DNA from 2 places in the Pseudomonas sp. URMO17WK12:I7 genome. Region 1 is predicted to be linked to the other one. Evidence: riboswitches for the same ligand, from Rfam matches in the RefSeq annotation. Region 1 holds a riboswitch; the other holds the start of a gene.

What was found. A riboswitch is a leader RNA that binds a small molecule or an ion and turns the genes downstream of it on or off. The one in region 1 is predicted to bind thiamine pyrophosphate.
Region 2: another riboswitch for thiamine pyrophosphate. It lies ahead of H040_RS09520 (TenA family protein); the one in region 1 lies ahead of thiC (phosphomethylpyrimidine synthase ThiC).

Annotation. Positions count from the first base shown of each region.
Region 1 covers NZ_QLTL01000008.1:110,341-118,334, forward strand. The annotation lists gene waaA (lipid IV(A) 3-deoxy-D-manno-octulosonic acid transferase) at 1-1,147, shown strand, start outside; gene H040_RS12745 (TolC family outer membrane protein) at 1,262-2,695, opposite strand; TPP riboswitch at 2,857-2,963, shown strand; gene thiC (phosphomethylpyrimidine synthase ThiC) at 3,118-4,998, shown strand; gene cytX (putative hydroxymethylpyrimidine transporter CytX) at 5,164-6,447, shown strand; gene H040_RS12760 (RsiV family protein) at 6,416-7,162, opposite strand; gene H040_RS12765 (NUDIX domain-containing protein) at 7,349-7,969, shown strand; gene H040_RS12770 (DUF1249 domain-containing protein) at 7,960-7,994, shown strand, end outside.
Region 2 covers NZ_QLTL01000006.1:22,975-30,968, forward strand. The annotation lists gene H040_RS09510 (SCO family protein) at 1-776, opposite strand, end outside; gene H040_RS09515 (Ig-like domain-containing protein) at 922-4,314, opposite strand; TPP riboswitch at 4,566-4,680, shown strand; gene H040_RS09520 (TenA family protein) at 4,760-5,407, shown strand; gene tenA (thiaminase II) at 5,404-6,069, shown strand; gene H040_RS09530 (hypothetical protein) at 6,081-6,275, opposite strand; gene H040_RS09535 (anti-sigma factor) at 6,664-7,368, opposite strand; gene H040_RS09540 (sigma-70 family RNA polymerase sigma factor) at 7,365-7,805, opposite strand; gene H040_RS27695 (hypothetical protein) at 7,806-7,940, opposite strand.

The DNA of each region.
Region 1 (7,994 bases):
CCTGCCGGCCATGCGCCAAGGAGGGATCTGGGTGCATGCGGTGTCGGTCGGCGAAAGCATTGCCGCCGCACCGATGGTACGTGAGCTGCTCAAGGCCTACCCGGACTTGCCGATCACGCTTACCTGCATGACCCCGACCGGCTCCGAGCGCATTCGCGCGATGTTCGCCAATGAACCGCGCGTCCAGCATTGCTACCTGCCCTACGACCTGCCGTGGGCGGCCGGGCGTTTTCTCGATCATGTGAAGCCCCGGCTGGGCATCATCATGGAAACCGAGCTGTGGCCCAATCACATTCACCAGTGTGCCAAACGCGGCATTCCGGTAGCCCTGGCCAACGCCCGGTTGTCCGAGCGCTCGGCCCGTGGTTATGCGCGTTTCGCCAACCTGACCCGCCCAATGCTCGCCGAGATGAGCCTGATTGCGGTTCAGACCGAAACCGAGGCGCAACGTTTTCGTGTTCTGGGGGCACGGGCTGAATGCGTGCAGGTAACCGGCTCGATCAAGTTCGACCTGAAAATTGACGATCAACTGTTGCCGCGTGCCAAGGCGTTGCGCGAACAATGGGGCGCAGGGCAGCGCCCGGTGTGGATCGCCGCCAGTACCCACGAAGGTGAGGACGCTCTGATCCTGCAGGCGCATCAGAAGCTGCTGCAGGTACATGGTGATGCGTTATTGCTTTTGGTGCCGCGCCACCCTGAGCGCTTCGATGCGGTACATGCGTTGTGTGCCGCCCAGTTCACCACTGTGCGCCGCTCTGTTGGAACTGTGGTCGAAGCTCAGACCCGCGTATTGCTCGGCGACACCATGGGCGAGCTGCTTTTCCTCTACGCCTTGGCCGATATCGCCTTTGTCGGCGGCAGCCTGGTGGCCACGGGGGGCCATAACCCATTGGAGCCAGCGGCACTGGCATTGCCGGTGCTCATGGGGCCACATGTGTTCAATTTCCTCGAAATCAGCGCCATGTTGCGCGAGGCGGGGGCGTTGCAGCAGGTTGATGATGCCGACGGGCTGGCCGAAGCGGTGCGGCGCTTGATCGAACTGCCTCAGGATGCGCAGCGCATGGGCGAAGCGGGCAGGGCGGTGATGCGGGCCAACCAGGGCGCCTTGCAGCGCTTGCTGGATGGGCTGGGCGCGCTCATCCGCTGATTTTTGTGTGGCCTTCTTCGCGGGTTAACCCGTTCCTACAGGTTCACCATTGGCCTCAGGCCCTGTGTGATACCTGTGGGAGCGGGTTTACCCGCGAAGAATCCAGCGCTCATCTCAAGGCCTGCGCTCGAAGTTCTTGGCTGCCGCAGCAGCCAGGTCCGGTGGCAGGAAGTCCTTGTCCGGGTTGTAGTCCGGTTTCAGATATTGCTTGAGGTCCTGCAGGTCCTGCGGGCTCAAGGTCCCGGCAGCTTGCTTGAGGCTCAGGTTGTCGAGAATGTAGTCATAGCGGCTGTTGTTGTAGTCACGCACCGAGGTGTACAGCTGGCGCTGGGCGTCGAGCACGTCGACGATGTTGCGGGTACCGACCTGGTAGCCGATTTCAGTGGCTTCCAGCGCACTCTGGTTGGAAATGATCGACTGCTTGCGCGCCTGCACCTGCTCCACATCGGTGTTTACCGCACGGTGCAGGTTGCGGGTGTTCTCCACCACCTGGCGGCGCAGGCTCTCACGCTGCTGTTCGCTCTGGCTCAGGCGCTGATAAGCCTCGCGGACTTGCGAGCTGGTCAGGCCGCCGCTGTAGATCGGGATATTCAGCTGCAGGCCGACGCTGGTCTGTTCCACATCTCCGCTGTAGCGCTGGCCGAACGGTGACGGGTTGGTGAAGCCGAGGCTGTCGTTGTCGCCTTTTTCGTACTTGGCCACCGCATCGAGGGTCGGCGCGTGGCCGGCCTTGCGCTGGCGCAGGGTTTCTTCGGCGGCGGCAACGGCGTGGTTGGTGGCCAGCAGATTGAGGTTCTGGCGGCCTGCGGTTTCTACCCAGGCCTTGGCATCGTTGGGGGTTGGCACTTTCACCGGTAGCGTGTGGACCACACCCTGGATCGAGCTGTATTCGCGGTTGGTCAGGGTGACCAAGGCCTCGAACGCGTCCTGTACCTGGCGCTCGGCGATGATCCGGTTGGCCCGGGCGGTATCGTAGCTGGCCTGGGACTGCAGCACGTCGGTCTTGTCGGAAAGGCCGACGTCGAAACGTTCGTTGGACTGGTCCAGCTGGCGCTTGAAGGCCGCTTCCTCGGCCTTGGTAGCCGCCAAGTTGTCCTGGGCGCGCAGTACCGAGAAGTAATCCTGCGCGGTCTGCAGGATCAGGTTTTGCTCGGTAGCCGACAATTGCAAGGCTGCCTGTTCGTTCACCGCTTCGGCGGCTTGCAGCTGGAACCAGCGATCCGCGCGGAAGATCGGCTGCGCGAGGGTCGCGCTCCAGGTATTGCCGCTGCGGTTGGCGGTAGCCGAAGGCTGGTCGATCTTGGTGCGGGTATTGAGCATCTCGGCACCAGCCGAGAGGTTTGGCAGCAAGCCGGCACGGGCCTGCGGCACGATTTCTTTCTGAGCGCCATAATCGGCACGGGCGGCTGCAAGATCGGCGTTGTTGTCGACCGCTTCCTGATAAACACTGACCAGGTCGGTTTTTACCGGAGTCGGCAAATCCGCTGCCCAGGCCACTCCGTTGGACGCACAAGACACGGCTATCGCCAGTGAAAGTTTGCGCAGCATAGAGGCAATCCTTGTACGAAATTTAATTACTGAACTGTTGAGTATCGAGCGACGGGCCAGTGTAGTGCCATGCGCACCCGCCAACAATCATAGGTTGCGCCTTTCATCTCCCCTGCGTTTTACCCGCTTGGCTTTGCCGACCACTCCAGTCTAGACTGCGCATGTTCTTGTCGGGGTGCCTTGAAGCAAAGGCTGAGATCGCAGAGGTGCGGATCCCGTTGAACCTGATCAGGTTAGCGCCTGCGTAGGGAACAAGATTGCTCGCCTTCCCGGGGAGCCTCTTGTGCCAGGTCCGGGAATGTCGCAGCTGCATGCAGCTTCAGGCACCCCCATGTCCGGCACTGCACCCGTCAAGGGTGCGTCCGCGTCGTTCAGGTTCACCCCGACATTCCACTGCTAGGAAGCCGTCTGGAGAGCCTGTGATGACCAAACAAGAAAAAACGATCAACCTCAGCGAATCGGCGCAAGTCGATCAGCAGTCCGTGCAACCGTTCCCGCGTTCGCGCAAGGTCTATGTCGAAGGCTCGCGCCCGGACATCCGCGTACCCATGCGCGAAATCAGCCTGGACGACACCCCGACCGACTTCGGTGGCGAAAGCAATGCACCGGTGCTGGTCTACGACACCTCCGGCCCGTACACCGACCCCAACGTCATCATCGATGTGCGCAAGGGCCTGGCCGATGTGCGATCGGCCTGGATCGAGGCGCGTGGCGACACCGAGCGCCTGGGCGGCCTGAGCTCCGACTTCGGCCAGCAGCGCCTGAACGATGCGGAGCTGGCCAAGCTGCGTTTTGCCCACGTGCGCAACCCTCGCCGTGCCAAGGCTGGCGCCAACGTCTCGCAGATGCACTATGCCCGCCAGGGCATCATCACCGCCGAGATGGAATACGTGGCCATCCGCGAGAACATGAAGCTGCAGGAAGCCCGCGCTGCTGGCCTGCTGAACGAGCAGCACGCCGGCCACAGCTTCGGTGCCAACATTCCGAAAGAAATCACCCCAGAGTTCGTTCGCCAGGAAGTCGCCCGTGGCCGCGCGATCATCCCGGCCAACATCAACCACCCTGAAGTGGAGCCGATGATCATCGGCCGCAACTTCCTGGTGAAGATCAACGGCAACATTGGCAATAGCGCCCTGGGTTCCTCGATCGAGGAAGAAGTGGCCAAGCTGACCTGGGGTATTCGCTGGGGCTCGGACACCGTCATGGACCTGTCCACCGGCAAGCACATTCACGAAACCCGCGAGTGGATCATCCGCAACTCGCCGGTGCCGATCGGTACCGTGCCAATCTACCAAGCCTTGGAAAAGGTCAACGGCGTGGCCGAGGACCTGACCTGGGAGCTGTTCCGCGACACCTTGATCGAACAGGCCGAGCAAGGCGTGGACTACTTCACCATCCACGCCGGTGTGCTATTGCGCTATGTGCCGCTGACCGCCAAGCGCGTCACCGGTATCGTAAGCCGCGGTGGCTCGATCATGGCCAAGTGGTGCCTGGCGCATCACAAGGAAAACTTCCTGTACACGCACTTCGACGAGATTTGCGAAATCATGAAGGCCTACGACGTCAGCTTCTCGCTTGGCGACGGCCTGCGCCCAGGTTCGATCGCCGACGCCAACGACGCGGCCCAGTTCGGTGAGCTGGAAACCCTCGGGGAGCTGACCAAGATCGCCTGGAAGCATGACGTGCAGTGCATGATCGAAGGCCCCGGCCACGTGCCGATGCAGCTGATCAAGGAGAACATGGACAAGCAGCTGGAATGCTGCGACGAGGCGCCGTTCTACACCCTCGGCCCGCTGACCACCGATATCGCCCCGGGCTACGACCACATCACCTCGGGTATCGGTGCGGCAATGATCGGCTGGTTCGGTTGCGCCATGCTCTGCTACGTCACGCCCAAGGAGCACCTGGGCCTGCCGAACAAGGATGACGTCAAGACGGGCATCATCACCTACAAGATCGCCGCCCATGCTGCGGACCTCGCCAAAGGTCACCCGGGTGCGCAGATTCGCGACAATGCCTTGTCCAAGGCGCGTTTCGAATTCCGCTGGGAAGACCAGTTCAACCTTGGGCTGGACCCCGATACCGCGCGCGCCTTCCATGACGAAACCTTGCCGAAGGAATCGGCCAAGGTCGCGCACTTCTGCTCGATGTGCGGGCCGAAGTTCTGCTCGATGAAGATCACCCAGGAAGTGCGTGAGTACGCGGCCAAGATCGAGGCCGTGGACGTGACGGTCGAGCAAGGCATGCGCGAGCAGGCCGAGCGGTTCCGCCAGGAAGGCAGCCAGCTTTACCACAAAGTCTAAGCACGCTGGGGCCGCTTTGCGGCCCTTTCGCGACACAAGGCCGCTCTCACAGGGGCTGCGCAAGGCTGGATGCCTGCGCTGTACTTGTGGGAGCGGCCTTGTGTCGCGATTCGAGGACGAAGTCCTCGCCAAGAACACCAACAACATTGCCGGCGAGCGCCAAAAATGACATCACCCAGCCCATTCTCCCCCGACCACCCGGTCCCCACCCACCAGCGCATCTTCGGCGCCCGTGACCTGTTCTCTCTGTGGTTCTCCCTCGGCATCGGCCTGATGGTCCTGCAGGTCGGTGCCATGCTGGCCCCAGGCCTTGGCCTGGCTGGCGCAATACTGGCCATCGCCCTTGGCACCGGTGTCGGTGTGCTGTTGCTGGGTGCTGCCGGGGTCATCGGCAGTGATACCGGCCTGTCGGCCATGGGCACCCTGAAGCTGAGCCTGGGCCGCCATGGCGCGCGCCTGCCGGCACTGCTCAACCTGCTGCAACTGGTGGGCTGGGGGGCGTTCGAGATCATCGTCATGCGCGATGCTGCCAGCCTGCTGGGTGCCCGTGCGTTCGGTGAAGACAGTGCCTGGAACAGCCCGATGCTCTGGACCCTGTGCTTCGGTGGCCTGGCCACCTTGCTGGCGGTCAGCGGGCCGTTGGCGTTCGTGCGCAAAGTACTGCGCGCCTGGGGCATCTGGCTGCTGCTGGGGGCGTGCCTGTGGCTGACCTGGAACCTGTTCGCCAAGGCCGACCTTGCTGAGCTCTGGAACCGCGCCGGGGATGGTTCGATGTCGCTGGCGGTAGGCTTCGACATCGCCATCGCCATGCCGTTGTCATGGTTGCCGCTGATCGCCGACTACTCGCGCTTTGCCCGCAACGGCAAGCATGTATTCGGCGGAACCGTTGTGGGCTACTTCATCGGCAATACCTGGCTGATGAGCCTGGGTGTGGCTTACACCCTGGCGTTTGCCGCCAGTGGCGAAGTCAATGCACTGCTGCTCGCCCTGGCAGGCGCCGGCATGGGTATCCCGCTGCTGTTGATTCTGCTGGACGAGTCGGAAAAGGCGTTCGCCGACATCCACTCGGCGGCTGTTTCCACCGGCGTGCTGCTGCCGCTGAAGGTCGAGCACCTGGCCTTGGCCATTGGTGTGCTGTGTACGCTGATCGCCTTGCTGGCGCCATTGGCCCAGTACGAGAACTTCCTGCTGTTGATCGGTTCGGTATTCGCGCCGCTGTTCGGCGTGGTGCTGATGGACCACTACGTGATCCGCCGCCGCCGCCTGCCGGTACAGGTCGATGGTTTGCACTGGCAGGCGCTGGTGGCCTGGGTGGTGGGCGTGGCGGCCTATCACGTGATTGCCGCCAAGGCCCCGGAGCTGGGGGCTACCCTGCCAGCACTGCTGCTGGCAGGTGGTCTGCATGGGCTGCTGAGCTTCAGCCGCGGCCGGGAAACAGCTCAGGCTTGAGCACGCCGTTCAGGCGTGGGTAAGGAATCTTCAGCTCCACGTGGCCCATGGAGTAGGGCGCGATGGCATAGACCTCGTACTTCACCACCAGCGCGCCGTACGTCAGGGCGATGTGCGGCGAGCGCTTGAAGGGCCAGGTCTTGACGAATTCGGCGTCCTTGTCCATACCCACGCTGATCAGCCAGGCGCGGTGAGACTCTTCAACGGTCTTCCAGAAGGTCTCCTCCTGGCCTGGCACCAGCATGTCCTGCAGTGTCAGCACCTTGTCCAGCTTGCGCGAGTAGTTGATGAAGCCGCGCCCCGGCATGCCGTGGGCGCCGCCGCTGTCGAGGTAGCTGGACAGCTCGATGATCACCAGCCCGTCATGCTGCTCGCGTACCTTGGCTTGCAGGTAGCTGCTGTTGCGTTTGTCGGCGCTGGCCAGGTATTGCTGCTCGTAGGCCTGCAGGGTGCTTGGCGCGGTGCCATGCTGATTGTCTTCGGTCAGTTGCAGCAGGCGCTTTTCGACGATGGCATCAAGCTTGGGCTGGGCCGGGAAGTGGATGGTGTCGATGTTCACCAGTGGGCAGTCGCTTGCGCTGCAGCCAGGTTTGACGTGCTCCCAGGCATCACGCTTGACCTCGAGCGGGGTCCGGTAATTGGGTGCGAACACGCTCTGGCAGGCGCCCAGCGCGAGTGCCAGCACGGCCACGGAAGTCAGTTTGACAAGTGTCATGATGATCCTTGCAGAACAGGGAAAAGTCGGCCTTTGACCGTCTGCGCGGCCTTCAGTTCGCCACTAAGCTAACAGAGTGAAGGCGTACTGTCCCGAGTGCGCGAACGGTTGCCGGAAAGGGGTGAAACGGGCAACCGTGCAGAGTAGGATGGCGCGATGCGGTAATTGAGGTAAATGAGGATTTCCATGTCAGACACGTTGAATTCGGTGCCCAAGGCGGTCGAGATCGCCGAGCGGGCCAATTGCTTCAAGGGTTTCTACAAGCTCGACAAGGTGCGCCTGCGCCACGAACTGTTCGCAGGCGGCATGAGTGGTGAGATCAGTCGCGAGCTGTTCGTGCGCCACGACGCCGTGTGTGTGCTGCCCTATGATCCTGCGCGTGACGAAGTGGTGCTGATCGAGCAATTCCGTGTCGGGGCCTTGGGCAAGATCGACAACCCTTGGCTGATCGAAATGGTCGCCGGGCTGATCGACAAGGAATCCGAAGAGCCGGAAGAAGTCGCCCACCGCGAAGCCGAAGAGGAAGCCGGCCTGGCCATCAGCGCCCTGTGGCCGATGACCCGCTACTTTCCTTCGCCAGGCGGCAGCGACGAGTACGTGCACCTGTTCCTCGGCCGCTGTACCAGTGAAGGTGCCGGCGGTTTGCATGGGCTGGAAACCGAGGGTGAGGACATCCGCGTGCGCGTCTGGTCGTTCGACGATGCGCTGCAGGCGGTACGCGATGGGCGTATATGCAACGCGGCGACCATCATCAGCCTGCAGTGGCTGGCCCTGAACAAAGATGAAGTCCGAGGTATGTGGAAGTGAACCTCTTGCGTGAGCGTTATCGGGT
Region 2 (7,994 bases), on a different contig from region 1:
CGTTGCTGGGTCACGCCCAGCAGGTCGGGGCCGATGCCGGGTCGGCCGGGTTCGCTGTTGCCCACGGTGTGGCACGAGGAGCAGCGGGTACGGAAGATCTGTTCGCCACTGCTGGGCGGGCGGATTTCCGGTGCGCTGGCGTAGTCGTTGGCCATGTCGCTGGCCTGTTTCCAGTTGTGCAGGCTGTTGCCCAGGCGGTCGGCGAGGATGTACGGGCTTTCGAAGGGCGAGGCCTTCATCCAGCGGCCAGTGGCCTGGTTGCCGATGATCAGGCTCAGGTTGTGGTCCTTGGAACGGCCGTTCTCCAGGCCTTCGATATACAGGCCCAGGCGCCGGCGCAGCTGTTCGATATCGCCTGGTTCGCCCGTGAGCAGGGTCCAGCCGGGGCCGATGCCGAACTTCTCGGCGTAGCGCTTGAGGGTGGTGGGGGTGTCGTTGTAAGGGTCGATGCTGATGGAGTAGAGGAAGATGTCCTTGCCGATCCGGTCACCGAGGATTTTCTGTACCTGGCGCAGGCGGGCGGTTTCCACCGGGCAGGAGTCGGAGCAGCCGGTGAAGATGAAGTTGATCGCCACCACCTTGTCCTTGATCAGGTCGTCGAAGAACCGCACCTTCTTGCCGTCCTGGGTCACCAGCGGGGTGTTGGGGAAGTAGTTGGCGCCCCACGGTGTGCTGGCCTCGACCGAGGGTGCCGACTGTGCTGGCTTGATCGGCCAGTAATGAGTACCGGCGGCGAACAGGGTGAGGGCAAGTAGAACACGCCATGACATGGCCATGATGCGATCCTCTTTCTGCTTGTGTGGTGATGGACGGCCTCATCGCCGGCTAGCTCGCTACCACAGGCGCTGCGCATCGCTCTGAACCTGCGCTGTACCTGTGGCAGCCGGCTTGCCGGCGATGGGCCGCAGAGCGGCCCCGCTGTTACTTGATGCTGATGGGTGCCGTCACGCTCTGGCCCAGTGCCGACTTCACGGTGATTGTCGCCGGTGTCGCCGGGCCGTTGCCGGTGGTGCTCACCGACAACCGCCAGCGCGCTCCGCTGGATGCCGCCGTCAGCGTCGCCGTACCCAGGTTCAGCGGGCCACTGGTGGTGGCTGCGGTCACCGTGATGCTGTTGCCGCTGGCCACCGAGGTGGTGCCGGAAATGTCCCAGGTGTAGCGGTTGTTGCTGCGCACCTGCACCACGGCACTGCTGACCTCGATCTGGTCCGCCACCACCGCGGGGCCTACCGCGACACTGACCGTTGCCTGGTTCAGCGAATCGGCGCCCTTGGCGTCACGCGCGGTGTAGTTGAAGCTGGCGGTGAACGGGGTGTCGACCGTCGCCGGCGGCGTGTAGGTCACGGTGGTGCCGTCGGTGCTGACCGAGCCCTTGCCCGAGTCCGGCTGGCTGAGGCCCTTGACGGTAAGCGGCAGGTTGCCTTCGGGGTCGGTGTCGTTGGCCAGCACGTTGATCACGATCGGTTTGCCCGCTGTGGTCGCTGCGCTGTCGTTCACCGCCACCGGTGGCTTGTTGGCCGGGTCCGTGCTGTTGTTGCTGGCGGTACGGAAGGTCGGCAGGCCCACCGAGGCCATGTATTGCACGCCATCCCAACCCGGCAATGGAGTCGGCATCACCTGGAATTGCCCAGGGTGTTCGATGTCCCAGCGCAGCAGCATCGAGCTGTCTTCGTGCTGGGTGTTGTGGCAGTGCTCCATGTAGGTACCGGCGAACTCACGGAAGCGGATGGCCATTTCCACTTCGCTTGAGGAGTCAGCATCCGGGCCGATGCGGTAGACGTCCTTGCGCGCCCATTTTTCCCATTCCGGTGGAGCCTTGCCGTCACGGCTGAGGACCACGCCTTCTTCGAAGTGCACATGCACCGGGTGGCTCCAGCCGCTGCCGCCGTTCTTGATCTTCCACACTTCCAGGGTGCCGTCGCCACTGAAGCCACCTTGGGTCGCTTCGCTGGCCAGTTGCGTGGCGGCAGAGATGCGCCGTGGGTCCATGCTATAGCCGAAGCCACCGTCGGTCTTGATGGTCCAGGGGGTGGTGTCGGTACCGTCGGAGCGGCCGAAGGTGAACTCGCGGTGGCGGGCCGCCTTGATCTTGGCCTGGTCGGCCACGGCATTGCGGTCGATGGTCAGCGGGATCATTTTGAGGCCTTCAGCCTTGCCCGGTTTGGCCGGTTCATAGGCACTCGGGTCCATGCTGACATCGGTGCCGCTGTAGGGCTGCACGACCAGTTGCAGGAACTTGCCGACCACCGGGTCGCCTTTGTCCCATTCAGGCCCGTTGCTGGTCTGCTTGATCACTGCCTTGTACTTCTCGGACAGCACGTCGGCCAGCGAGATGGGTTGTTTCGGGCCCTTGCCGGTCTCATGCTCCATGATGTTGACGAAGTACAGTTTGTCGCCGACCTTGATGCCATTCTTGGCGAAGTTGATGATGATGTCGTAACGCTCGGCGATGCCTTGCAGTGGCAGGATGCCGTTGTTGTCGTCGGTCTTGCCGTCGCCGTTGAGGTCCATGGTGCCGTCGAATGGCACGGCGTGTTCCATGATGTTGCCGTCGTTGGCGATCATGTGGAACGGCACGCGGGCGTAAGACACGTTGGAGCCGGACGGGCCCTTGAACTCACCACCGTTGCCTGCAATTTCACGGACCACCGCGAACTTGAAGTAGCGCGACACCGAGCCGTTGAGGATGCGGAAGCGGTAGCTGCGGGCGCGCACCTTGAGCTTGGGCTGGTACTGCCAGTTGACCAGCACCTGGTCACCGAGGAAGCCGTCGGTGTTGAACGGGTTGAACCACAGCTGGCCGTTCTGATCCCAGGCCTTGTCAGCGATCACCAGGTTGACGTCGTAGTCGCGGTTGCCCCACGGCATGGCCGAACCGCTCGGAAAGCGCAGGTTGACGCCGTCCTGCAGCGCTTCGTTGCCGCGGTCGATGGCGCTGTAGTAGTTCATCATCACGGCGTTGCCCTTGTAGACGTTCTGCGCCGTGAAATCCATCATGTGGTCGTGGAACCAGTGGGTACTCATGGTTTCGTGCCAGTCCCCACGAATCTTGATGCTGCCGTTCTCGCAGGTCTTCAGCCCAGGGCTTGCGTCGTTGACGAACAGGGTTTCGCCGGGCGAGCAGGGGAAGGCGGCACGCGGGTCTTCGGCACGGGTGTTGATGGTGTCGTAGCCCGCCAACTGGATCGGCCAGCGGTAGTCATAGTACTGCCCAGGGAAGAAGTAGGCGTTGGCGAAGCCATCGCTCTCGGCCGGGGAGTGTCCGTTGTGCTCGTGGGTGGAAATGGTGTGCAGGCCAAAGCCTGCGTTGGCCGCCGGGTCGATGGGCAGCGCGTTGTAGTGGCGCATCAGCACCGGCTGGCCATAGCGGACCATCAGCAGCTTCGGCGGGAAGGTGCCGTCGAAGGTCCACAGCGATTTGTGGTTCTGCTGCGGGAAATTCGGGTGGAAGCGGGGGTCGATGCCCTTGGTGGTGCCGAGGGTGGTGGGGATGTCCGAGGTCTGGTAGTACAGGCCGCCCGGCGCGAACTCGCCGACGGCATAGTTGTGCAACTGCTTGCGGTCACGCAGCCCCTGGTTGATGCGCGCACCGGCCTGCGCCGTCTTGAACGCCGCCTGGGGGTAGAATTCGTTCCAGCGCTGGTGTGCCCAGCCTTTTCCTGGTGGCCGGCCTTCTGCTGGCGAGCCGACCGAGTTGCGGTTGAGGAACAGCTCGATCTGCGCCTTCCACGGGTTGCGGTCGAGGGTGTTGGCGTACTGGGTCGGGAACGGGAATAGGCCCGGTTGCTTGAGGAAGGCTTCCAAGGCGTTGCCATTCGGGCTGCTGCGGGCCACCACGTCCGGGTCTTGCGCAGGGGCTGCGCCCAGTGTGGGGACCGGGAAGGTCAGGGTAGGGGGTGGCAGGTTGGGGTCGAGTTTCTCCGGGCCGAATTCCTCGAACAGCAGCAGTTGCTGGGTGAACGGCTGGGCGCCGAACAACGGGCTCGGCTTGCCGTTGGTAGGGTAATTGCGTGACGTCTGCAAGGCAGGCGGCAGCACGTTGTCGACGCGGTTGCTCGTGCGAGTGCCGTATACCCCGTTTTGCAGTTCCAGGGCGCCTTCGTTGGCCTCGGGCAAGGTGAACAGGTTAAGCAGCGCCGGGGCTGGGTCAGCCGGCTGGTCATCGTAATGCGACGGGTCCGTCGGCGGTGGCTGGCTGACATCATCCAGCGAGGAGGCCATGGCTGAGATCAGTCCGAGGCTGAGCATCAGCGCGGTTACGGCGGACAATTTGAAGGCGTGGCTGTTGGGGTGGATCACGGCAGGGTTTTTCATTGCCTGGTGCCTCGCTCACGGCTAAATGGCTACGGGCCATCAATGGCGTATTGCCGGTTTTTCAAGGCCTGAGCAACGGATGTGCCAACAGATGTTTCCGTAATGCTTTGTTATACAAATCCTTGTGGCGCCTGAGGCGCGCAAAATAATGGGGTGTCAAAGAGCGGGTGTAGGCCCCCGAAACTGGGCAGGGCTTGGCCCAACTCCGGTGATGGGAATGGTGACAATGGGTGATTGGGGCTGTATACCTGTTACCCACCAAGGGGAGCCCGGCAACGGGCTGAGAAACCGCTGGCAACTGCAGCGCGGTGACCCTTCGAACCTGATCCGGATCATGCCGGCGAAGGGATGGGACTACCGACCTGCCTTTTTGCCGGCCTCATTGCGAGGCCACATCATGCCCAGCCGCTACGGTCTCGCTGTCATGCCCAAGGGGGGCAGCAACATGACCGAACGCTTCAGCGAAACCCTTCAACGCCAGAACCAACCCACCTGGTCTGCCGCCGTTGGCCACCGCTTCGTCACCGAACTTTGCGCGGGCAGCGTGGCCGACCCGATCATGGTCCGCTACCTGGTCCAGGACCACCGCTTTCTCGACAGCTTCCTGACCTTGCTCGGCGCCGCGATCGCCACGGCCGACACCTTTGAAGCCCGCCTGCGCTTCGGCCGCTTCGCAGGGATGATCTCCAGCGACGAAAACACCTATTTCCTGCGTGCGTTCGAGGCCCTGGATGTCAGCCCGGCGCAACGCACCGAGCCCGCAGACACTGCACCTACCGCCGGCTTCAAGGCCATCATGCGCGAGGCCGCCGCTACCCGTTCCTATGCTGCCGCACTGGCCGTTCTCAACGTTGCCGAAGGCCTTTATCTGGACTGGGCCCTCAAGGCACCCAAGCCGTTACCTGCCAACTTCGTCTATGCCGAATGGATCACCCTGCACGACAACCCGGCATTCTGTGATTTTGTTGCCTTCCTGAAGGCCGAACTGGACCGGGTAGGCCCACAGGAGGCGGCATTGGCCAGTGATTTTTACGCCCGCACCGTGGCGCTGGAGCTGGCCTTCTTCGACGCCGTCTACACCGAGGAGGCTTGAGCATGGATATTTTCGAGCGCTTGAAGGCTGCTACTGCCGGGCAGTGGAGCCGCTATGTCGACCACGACTTCGTGCGGCAGATGGGTGAGGGCACGCTGCCAGAGGAAGCTTTCCGTACTTACCTGATCCAGGACTACCTGTTCCTCATCCAGTTCGCCCGCGCCTGGGCACTGGCCGCCTACAAGAGCCGCCTTCCGGCGGATATCCGCGCTGCCCAGGCGGGCCTGGCGGCAATTCTCGACGAGACCGAGCTGCACCTGCGCTTGTGCGCGCGCTGGGGGTTGTCGCAGGCCGACATCCAGGCAGCGCCGGAACACCAGGCGACCGTGGCTTACACCCGCTACGTGCTCGACTGCGGCGCGGCGGGTGATTTGCTTGAACTGCATGCGGCGTTGGCGCCGTGCGTGATCGGGTACGCCGAGATCGGCCGCACGCTGGCAGCGCGCATCGGGGACTTGAGCGACCACCCGTACCGGGAGTGGATTGGCGAGTATGCCGGCGAGGCTTACCAGGGCGTGGCGGCAGCGGCGCGCAAGCACCTGGATGAACTGGCGGCGCGGAGCATGACCGAGCAGCGGTTTGTAGAGCTGGCACAGATCTTTGGCCAGGCTTCGCGGCTGGAGGCTGATTTCTGGCAGATGGGGCTGGATGGCGCTGCCTGAGGCCAGGCTATTCATTCGGGCTTTTGCATTGAAGTCTTGTGAATCGCCGTGCACATGTACCGTACGGCGATCCGGTCGCGCTCAGGCAGGGTGCGGAAGTGGTCGATGAGGTTGACCTCTTCCTTGTTCAGCCGGCGCAGGAATAGCCGTGGGTTGAATGACGTGAAAATACGAAGTCTGCGGACAAGAGGAGAATCGATTGCCATAGAATCGCCTTGCTTGATTGTGGGCTCGTCCGTGAGATTTCCCTACTTTGTCAGTGGATAAAGGCAAAGTCCAGCTACCGGGGTCTAGGTTTTGGGCGGTTTTTCCAGGCGCAGCACGCTTCATGTGAGTTGCCGCTGTTGCATATTTGAAAATATTCGGTCCCGCAGTTGGTACATTCCGTTTTCCCGTACGTACTAAGTCTAGGGCCCGGGGGCGCCGCCGAGCATGGGAGGGCTGGCGGCGAAACCGGGGGACGCGGCCAGGCAGAGGGCGGCCAGGCAGGTCGCGGCAATGCGTTGAACAAAGGTAAGCATGATGCGTCTCCTCGATTCTTCGGCCTTCGGATGAAGGTGAGGAATATACGGAGCAGCAGCCCGAATGGATGCATCACAACGACGTTATTTTTCCCTGGGCGATGACGGGACCGGTCGGCAGCCCGGTCGGCGAGCCGTTCAGCGGTTCAAGTGACACCGCCAGCACCGCGCCGTCGGTCAACGCATCAGCCAGTTCCGAGGGCACGGCCAAGGCTGTGGCGGCGTTGTCCGGCAGCAGGCCAAGCGAATGCGCTGTGCCATCGCCACCGATCAGCCAGGCCTGGGCACTACGATTCTGCCAGGTGGCGGTTTGGGTGGGGACGAACAGCACGCTGGCTCCACCGGCTTGAACCGTCGCGGCAAACAGCGTGATCCCGTCGCTCTGCTCCAGGCGGGCAAGCATTGCGGGCGGCGCTGGAGGGGGCGGCCGCAGCAGCGTGATCACGCTTGCCAGCAAGCCGGCCGCCAGAGCCGCCGAGGTCCAACGCCAGAACCCGAGGCCGCCCCACCAGGCCGCTCGTTCTCTCGGCTGCTGGCTGCCAGCAGGGAACAACTGCGCCTCGATCGCCTGCCAGACATGCGCTGGCGGGCTGGCCTCGGGCAGCTCATCGAGCCAGCAGGCAAAGTGAGACTGCCACGCGGCAATTGCCGCTTGAGCACTCGGGTCCTGCGCAGCCATGGCCTCGACCTGAGCGCGGTCCTCGGCGCTGAGCACGCCCAGCACGTTTTCGGCAATCAACTGATCGCGTTCGTCGGATGGCACGCCTTGCTCGTTCATAGGCCCGGGCACCCACGCAAGACCAGCAGCCCGCGACGGATCCAGCTTTTCATGGTACCCAGCGGGATGCTGTGGCGTTCGGCCAGCTCGGCATACGAGCAGCCCTCGAAGAATGCCACGCGGATATAGCGTTGCTGATCCTCCGCCAGCGTTGCCAGGCAGCGATCGATCCCATTGCCCTGGCGTTCGCGCTCGACGCTGTCGATGACCGTGTCCTTGGCAACCCATTGCGTGGCGGCTTTGAGTGGCTCGTGTACACGCCGGGCGCGGCGTCGGTCGATGGCCTTGTGCCGAGTGATGGTCGCAAGCCATGTGTAGGCACTGGCGAGCCCGGGGTCGAAACTGGAAGCCTTGAGCCAGATACTGGTGTAGACCTCCTGCAGCACTTCTTCTGCCTCGGCGCGATTGCCCAGGTAGTACAGGCAGATCCCGAACAGTCAGGCCGAAGTGGCGCGGTACAGGGTTTCGAAGGCCAGCCGGTTACCGCTGCCGCAGACCTGCAGCAGCACATCTTGTGCCTGGGCCTCGGTTTCCCCTGCGGTGGGATCCTCGGTGTTCGGTCTGATAGGCAAAGGGGGCGGTCTCCTGCGGCGCATTCATCCACTCTAGCCTGCTTTGCAAGTGCT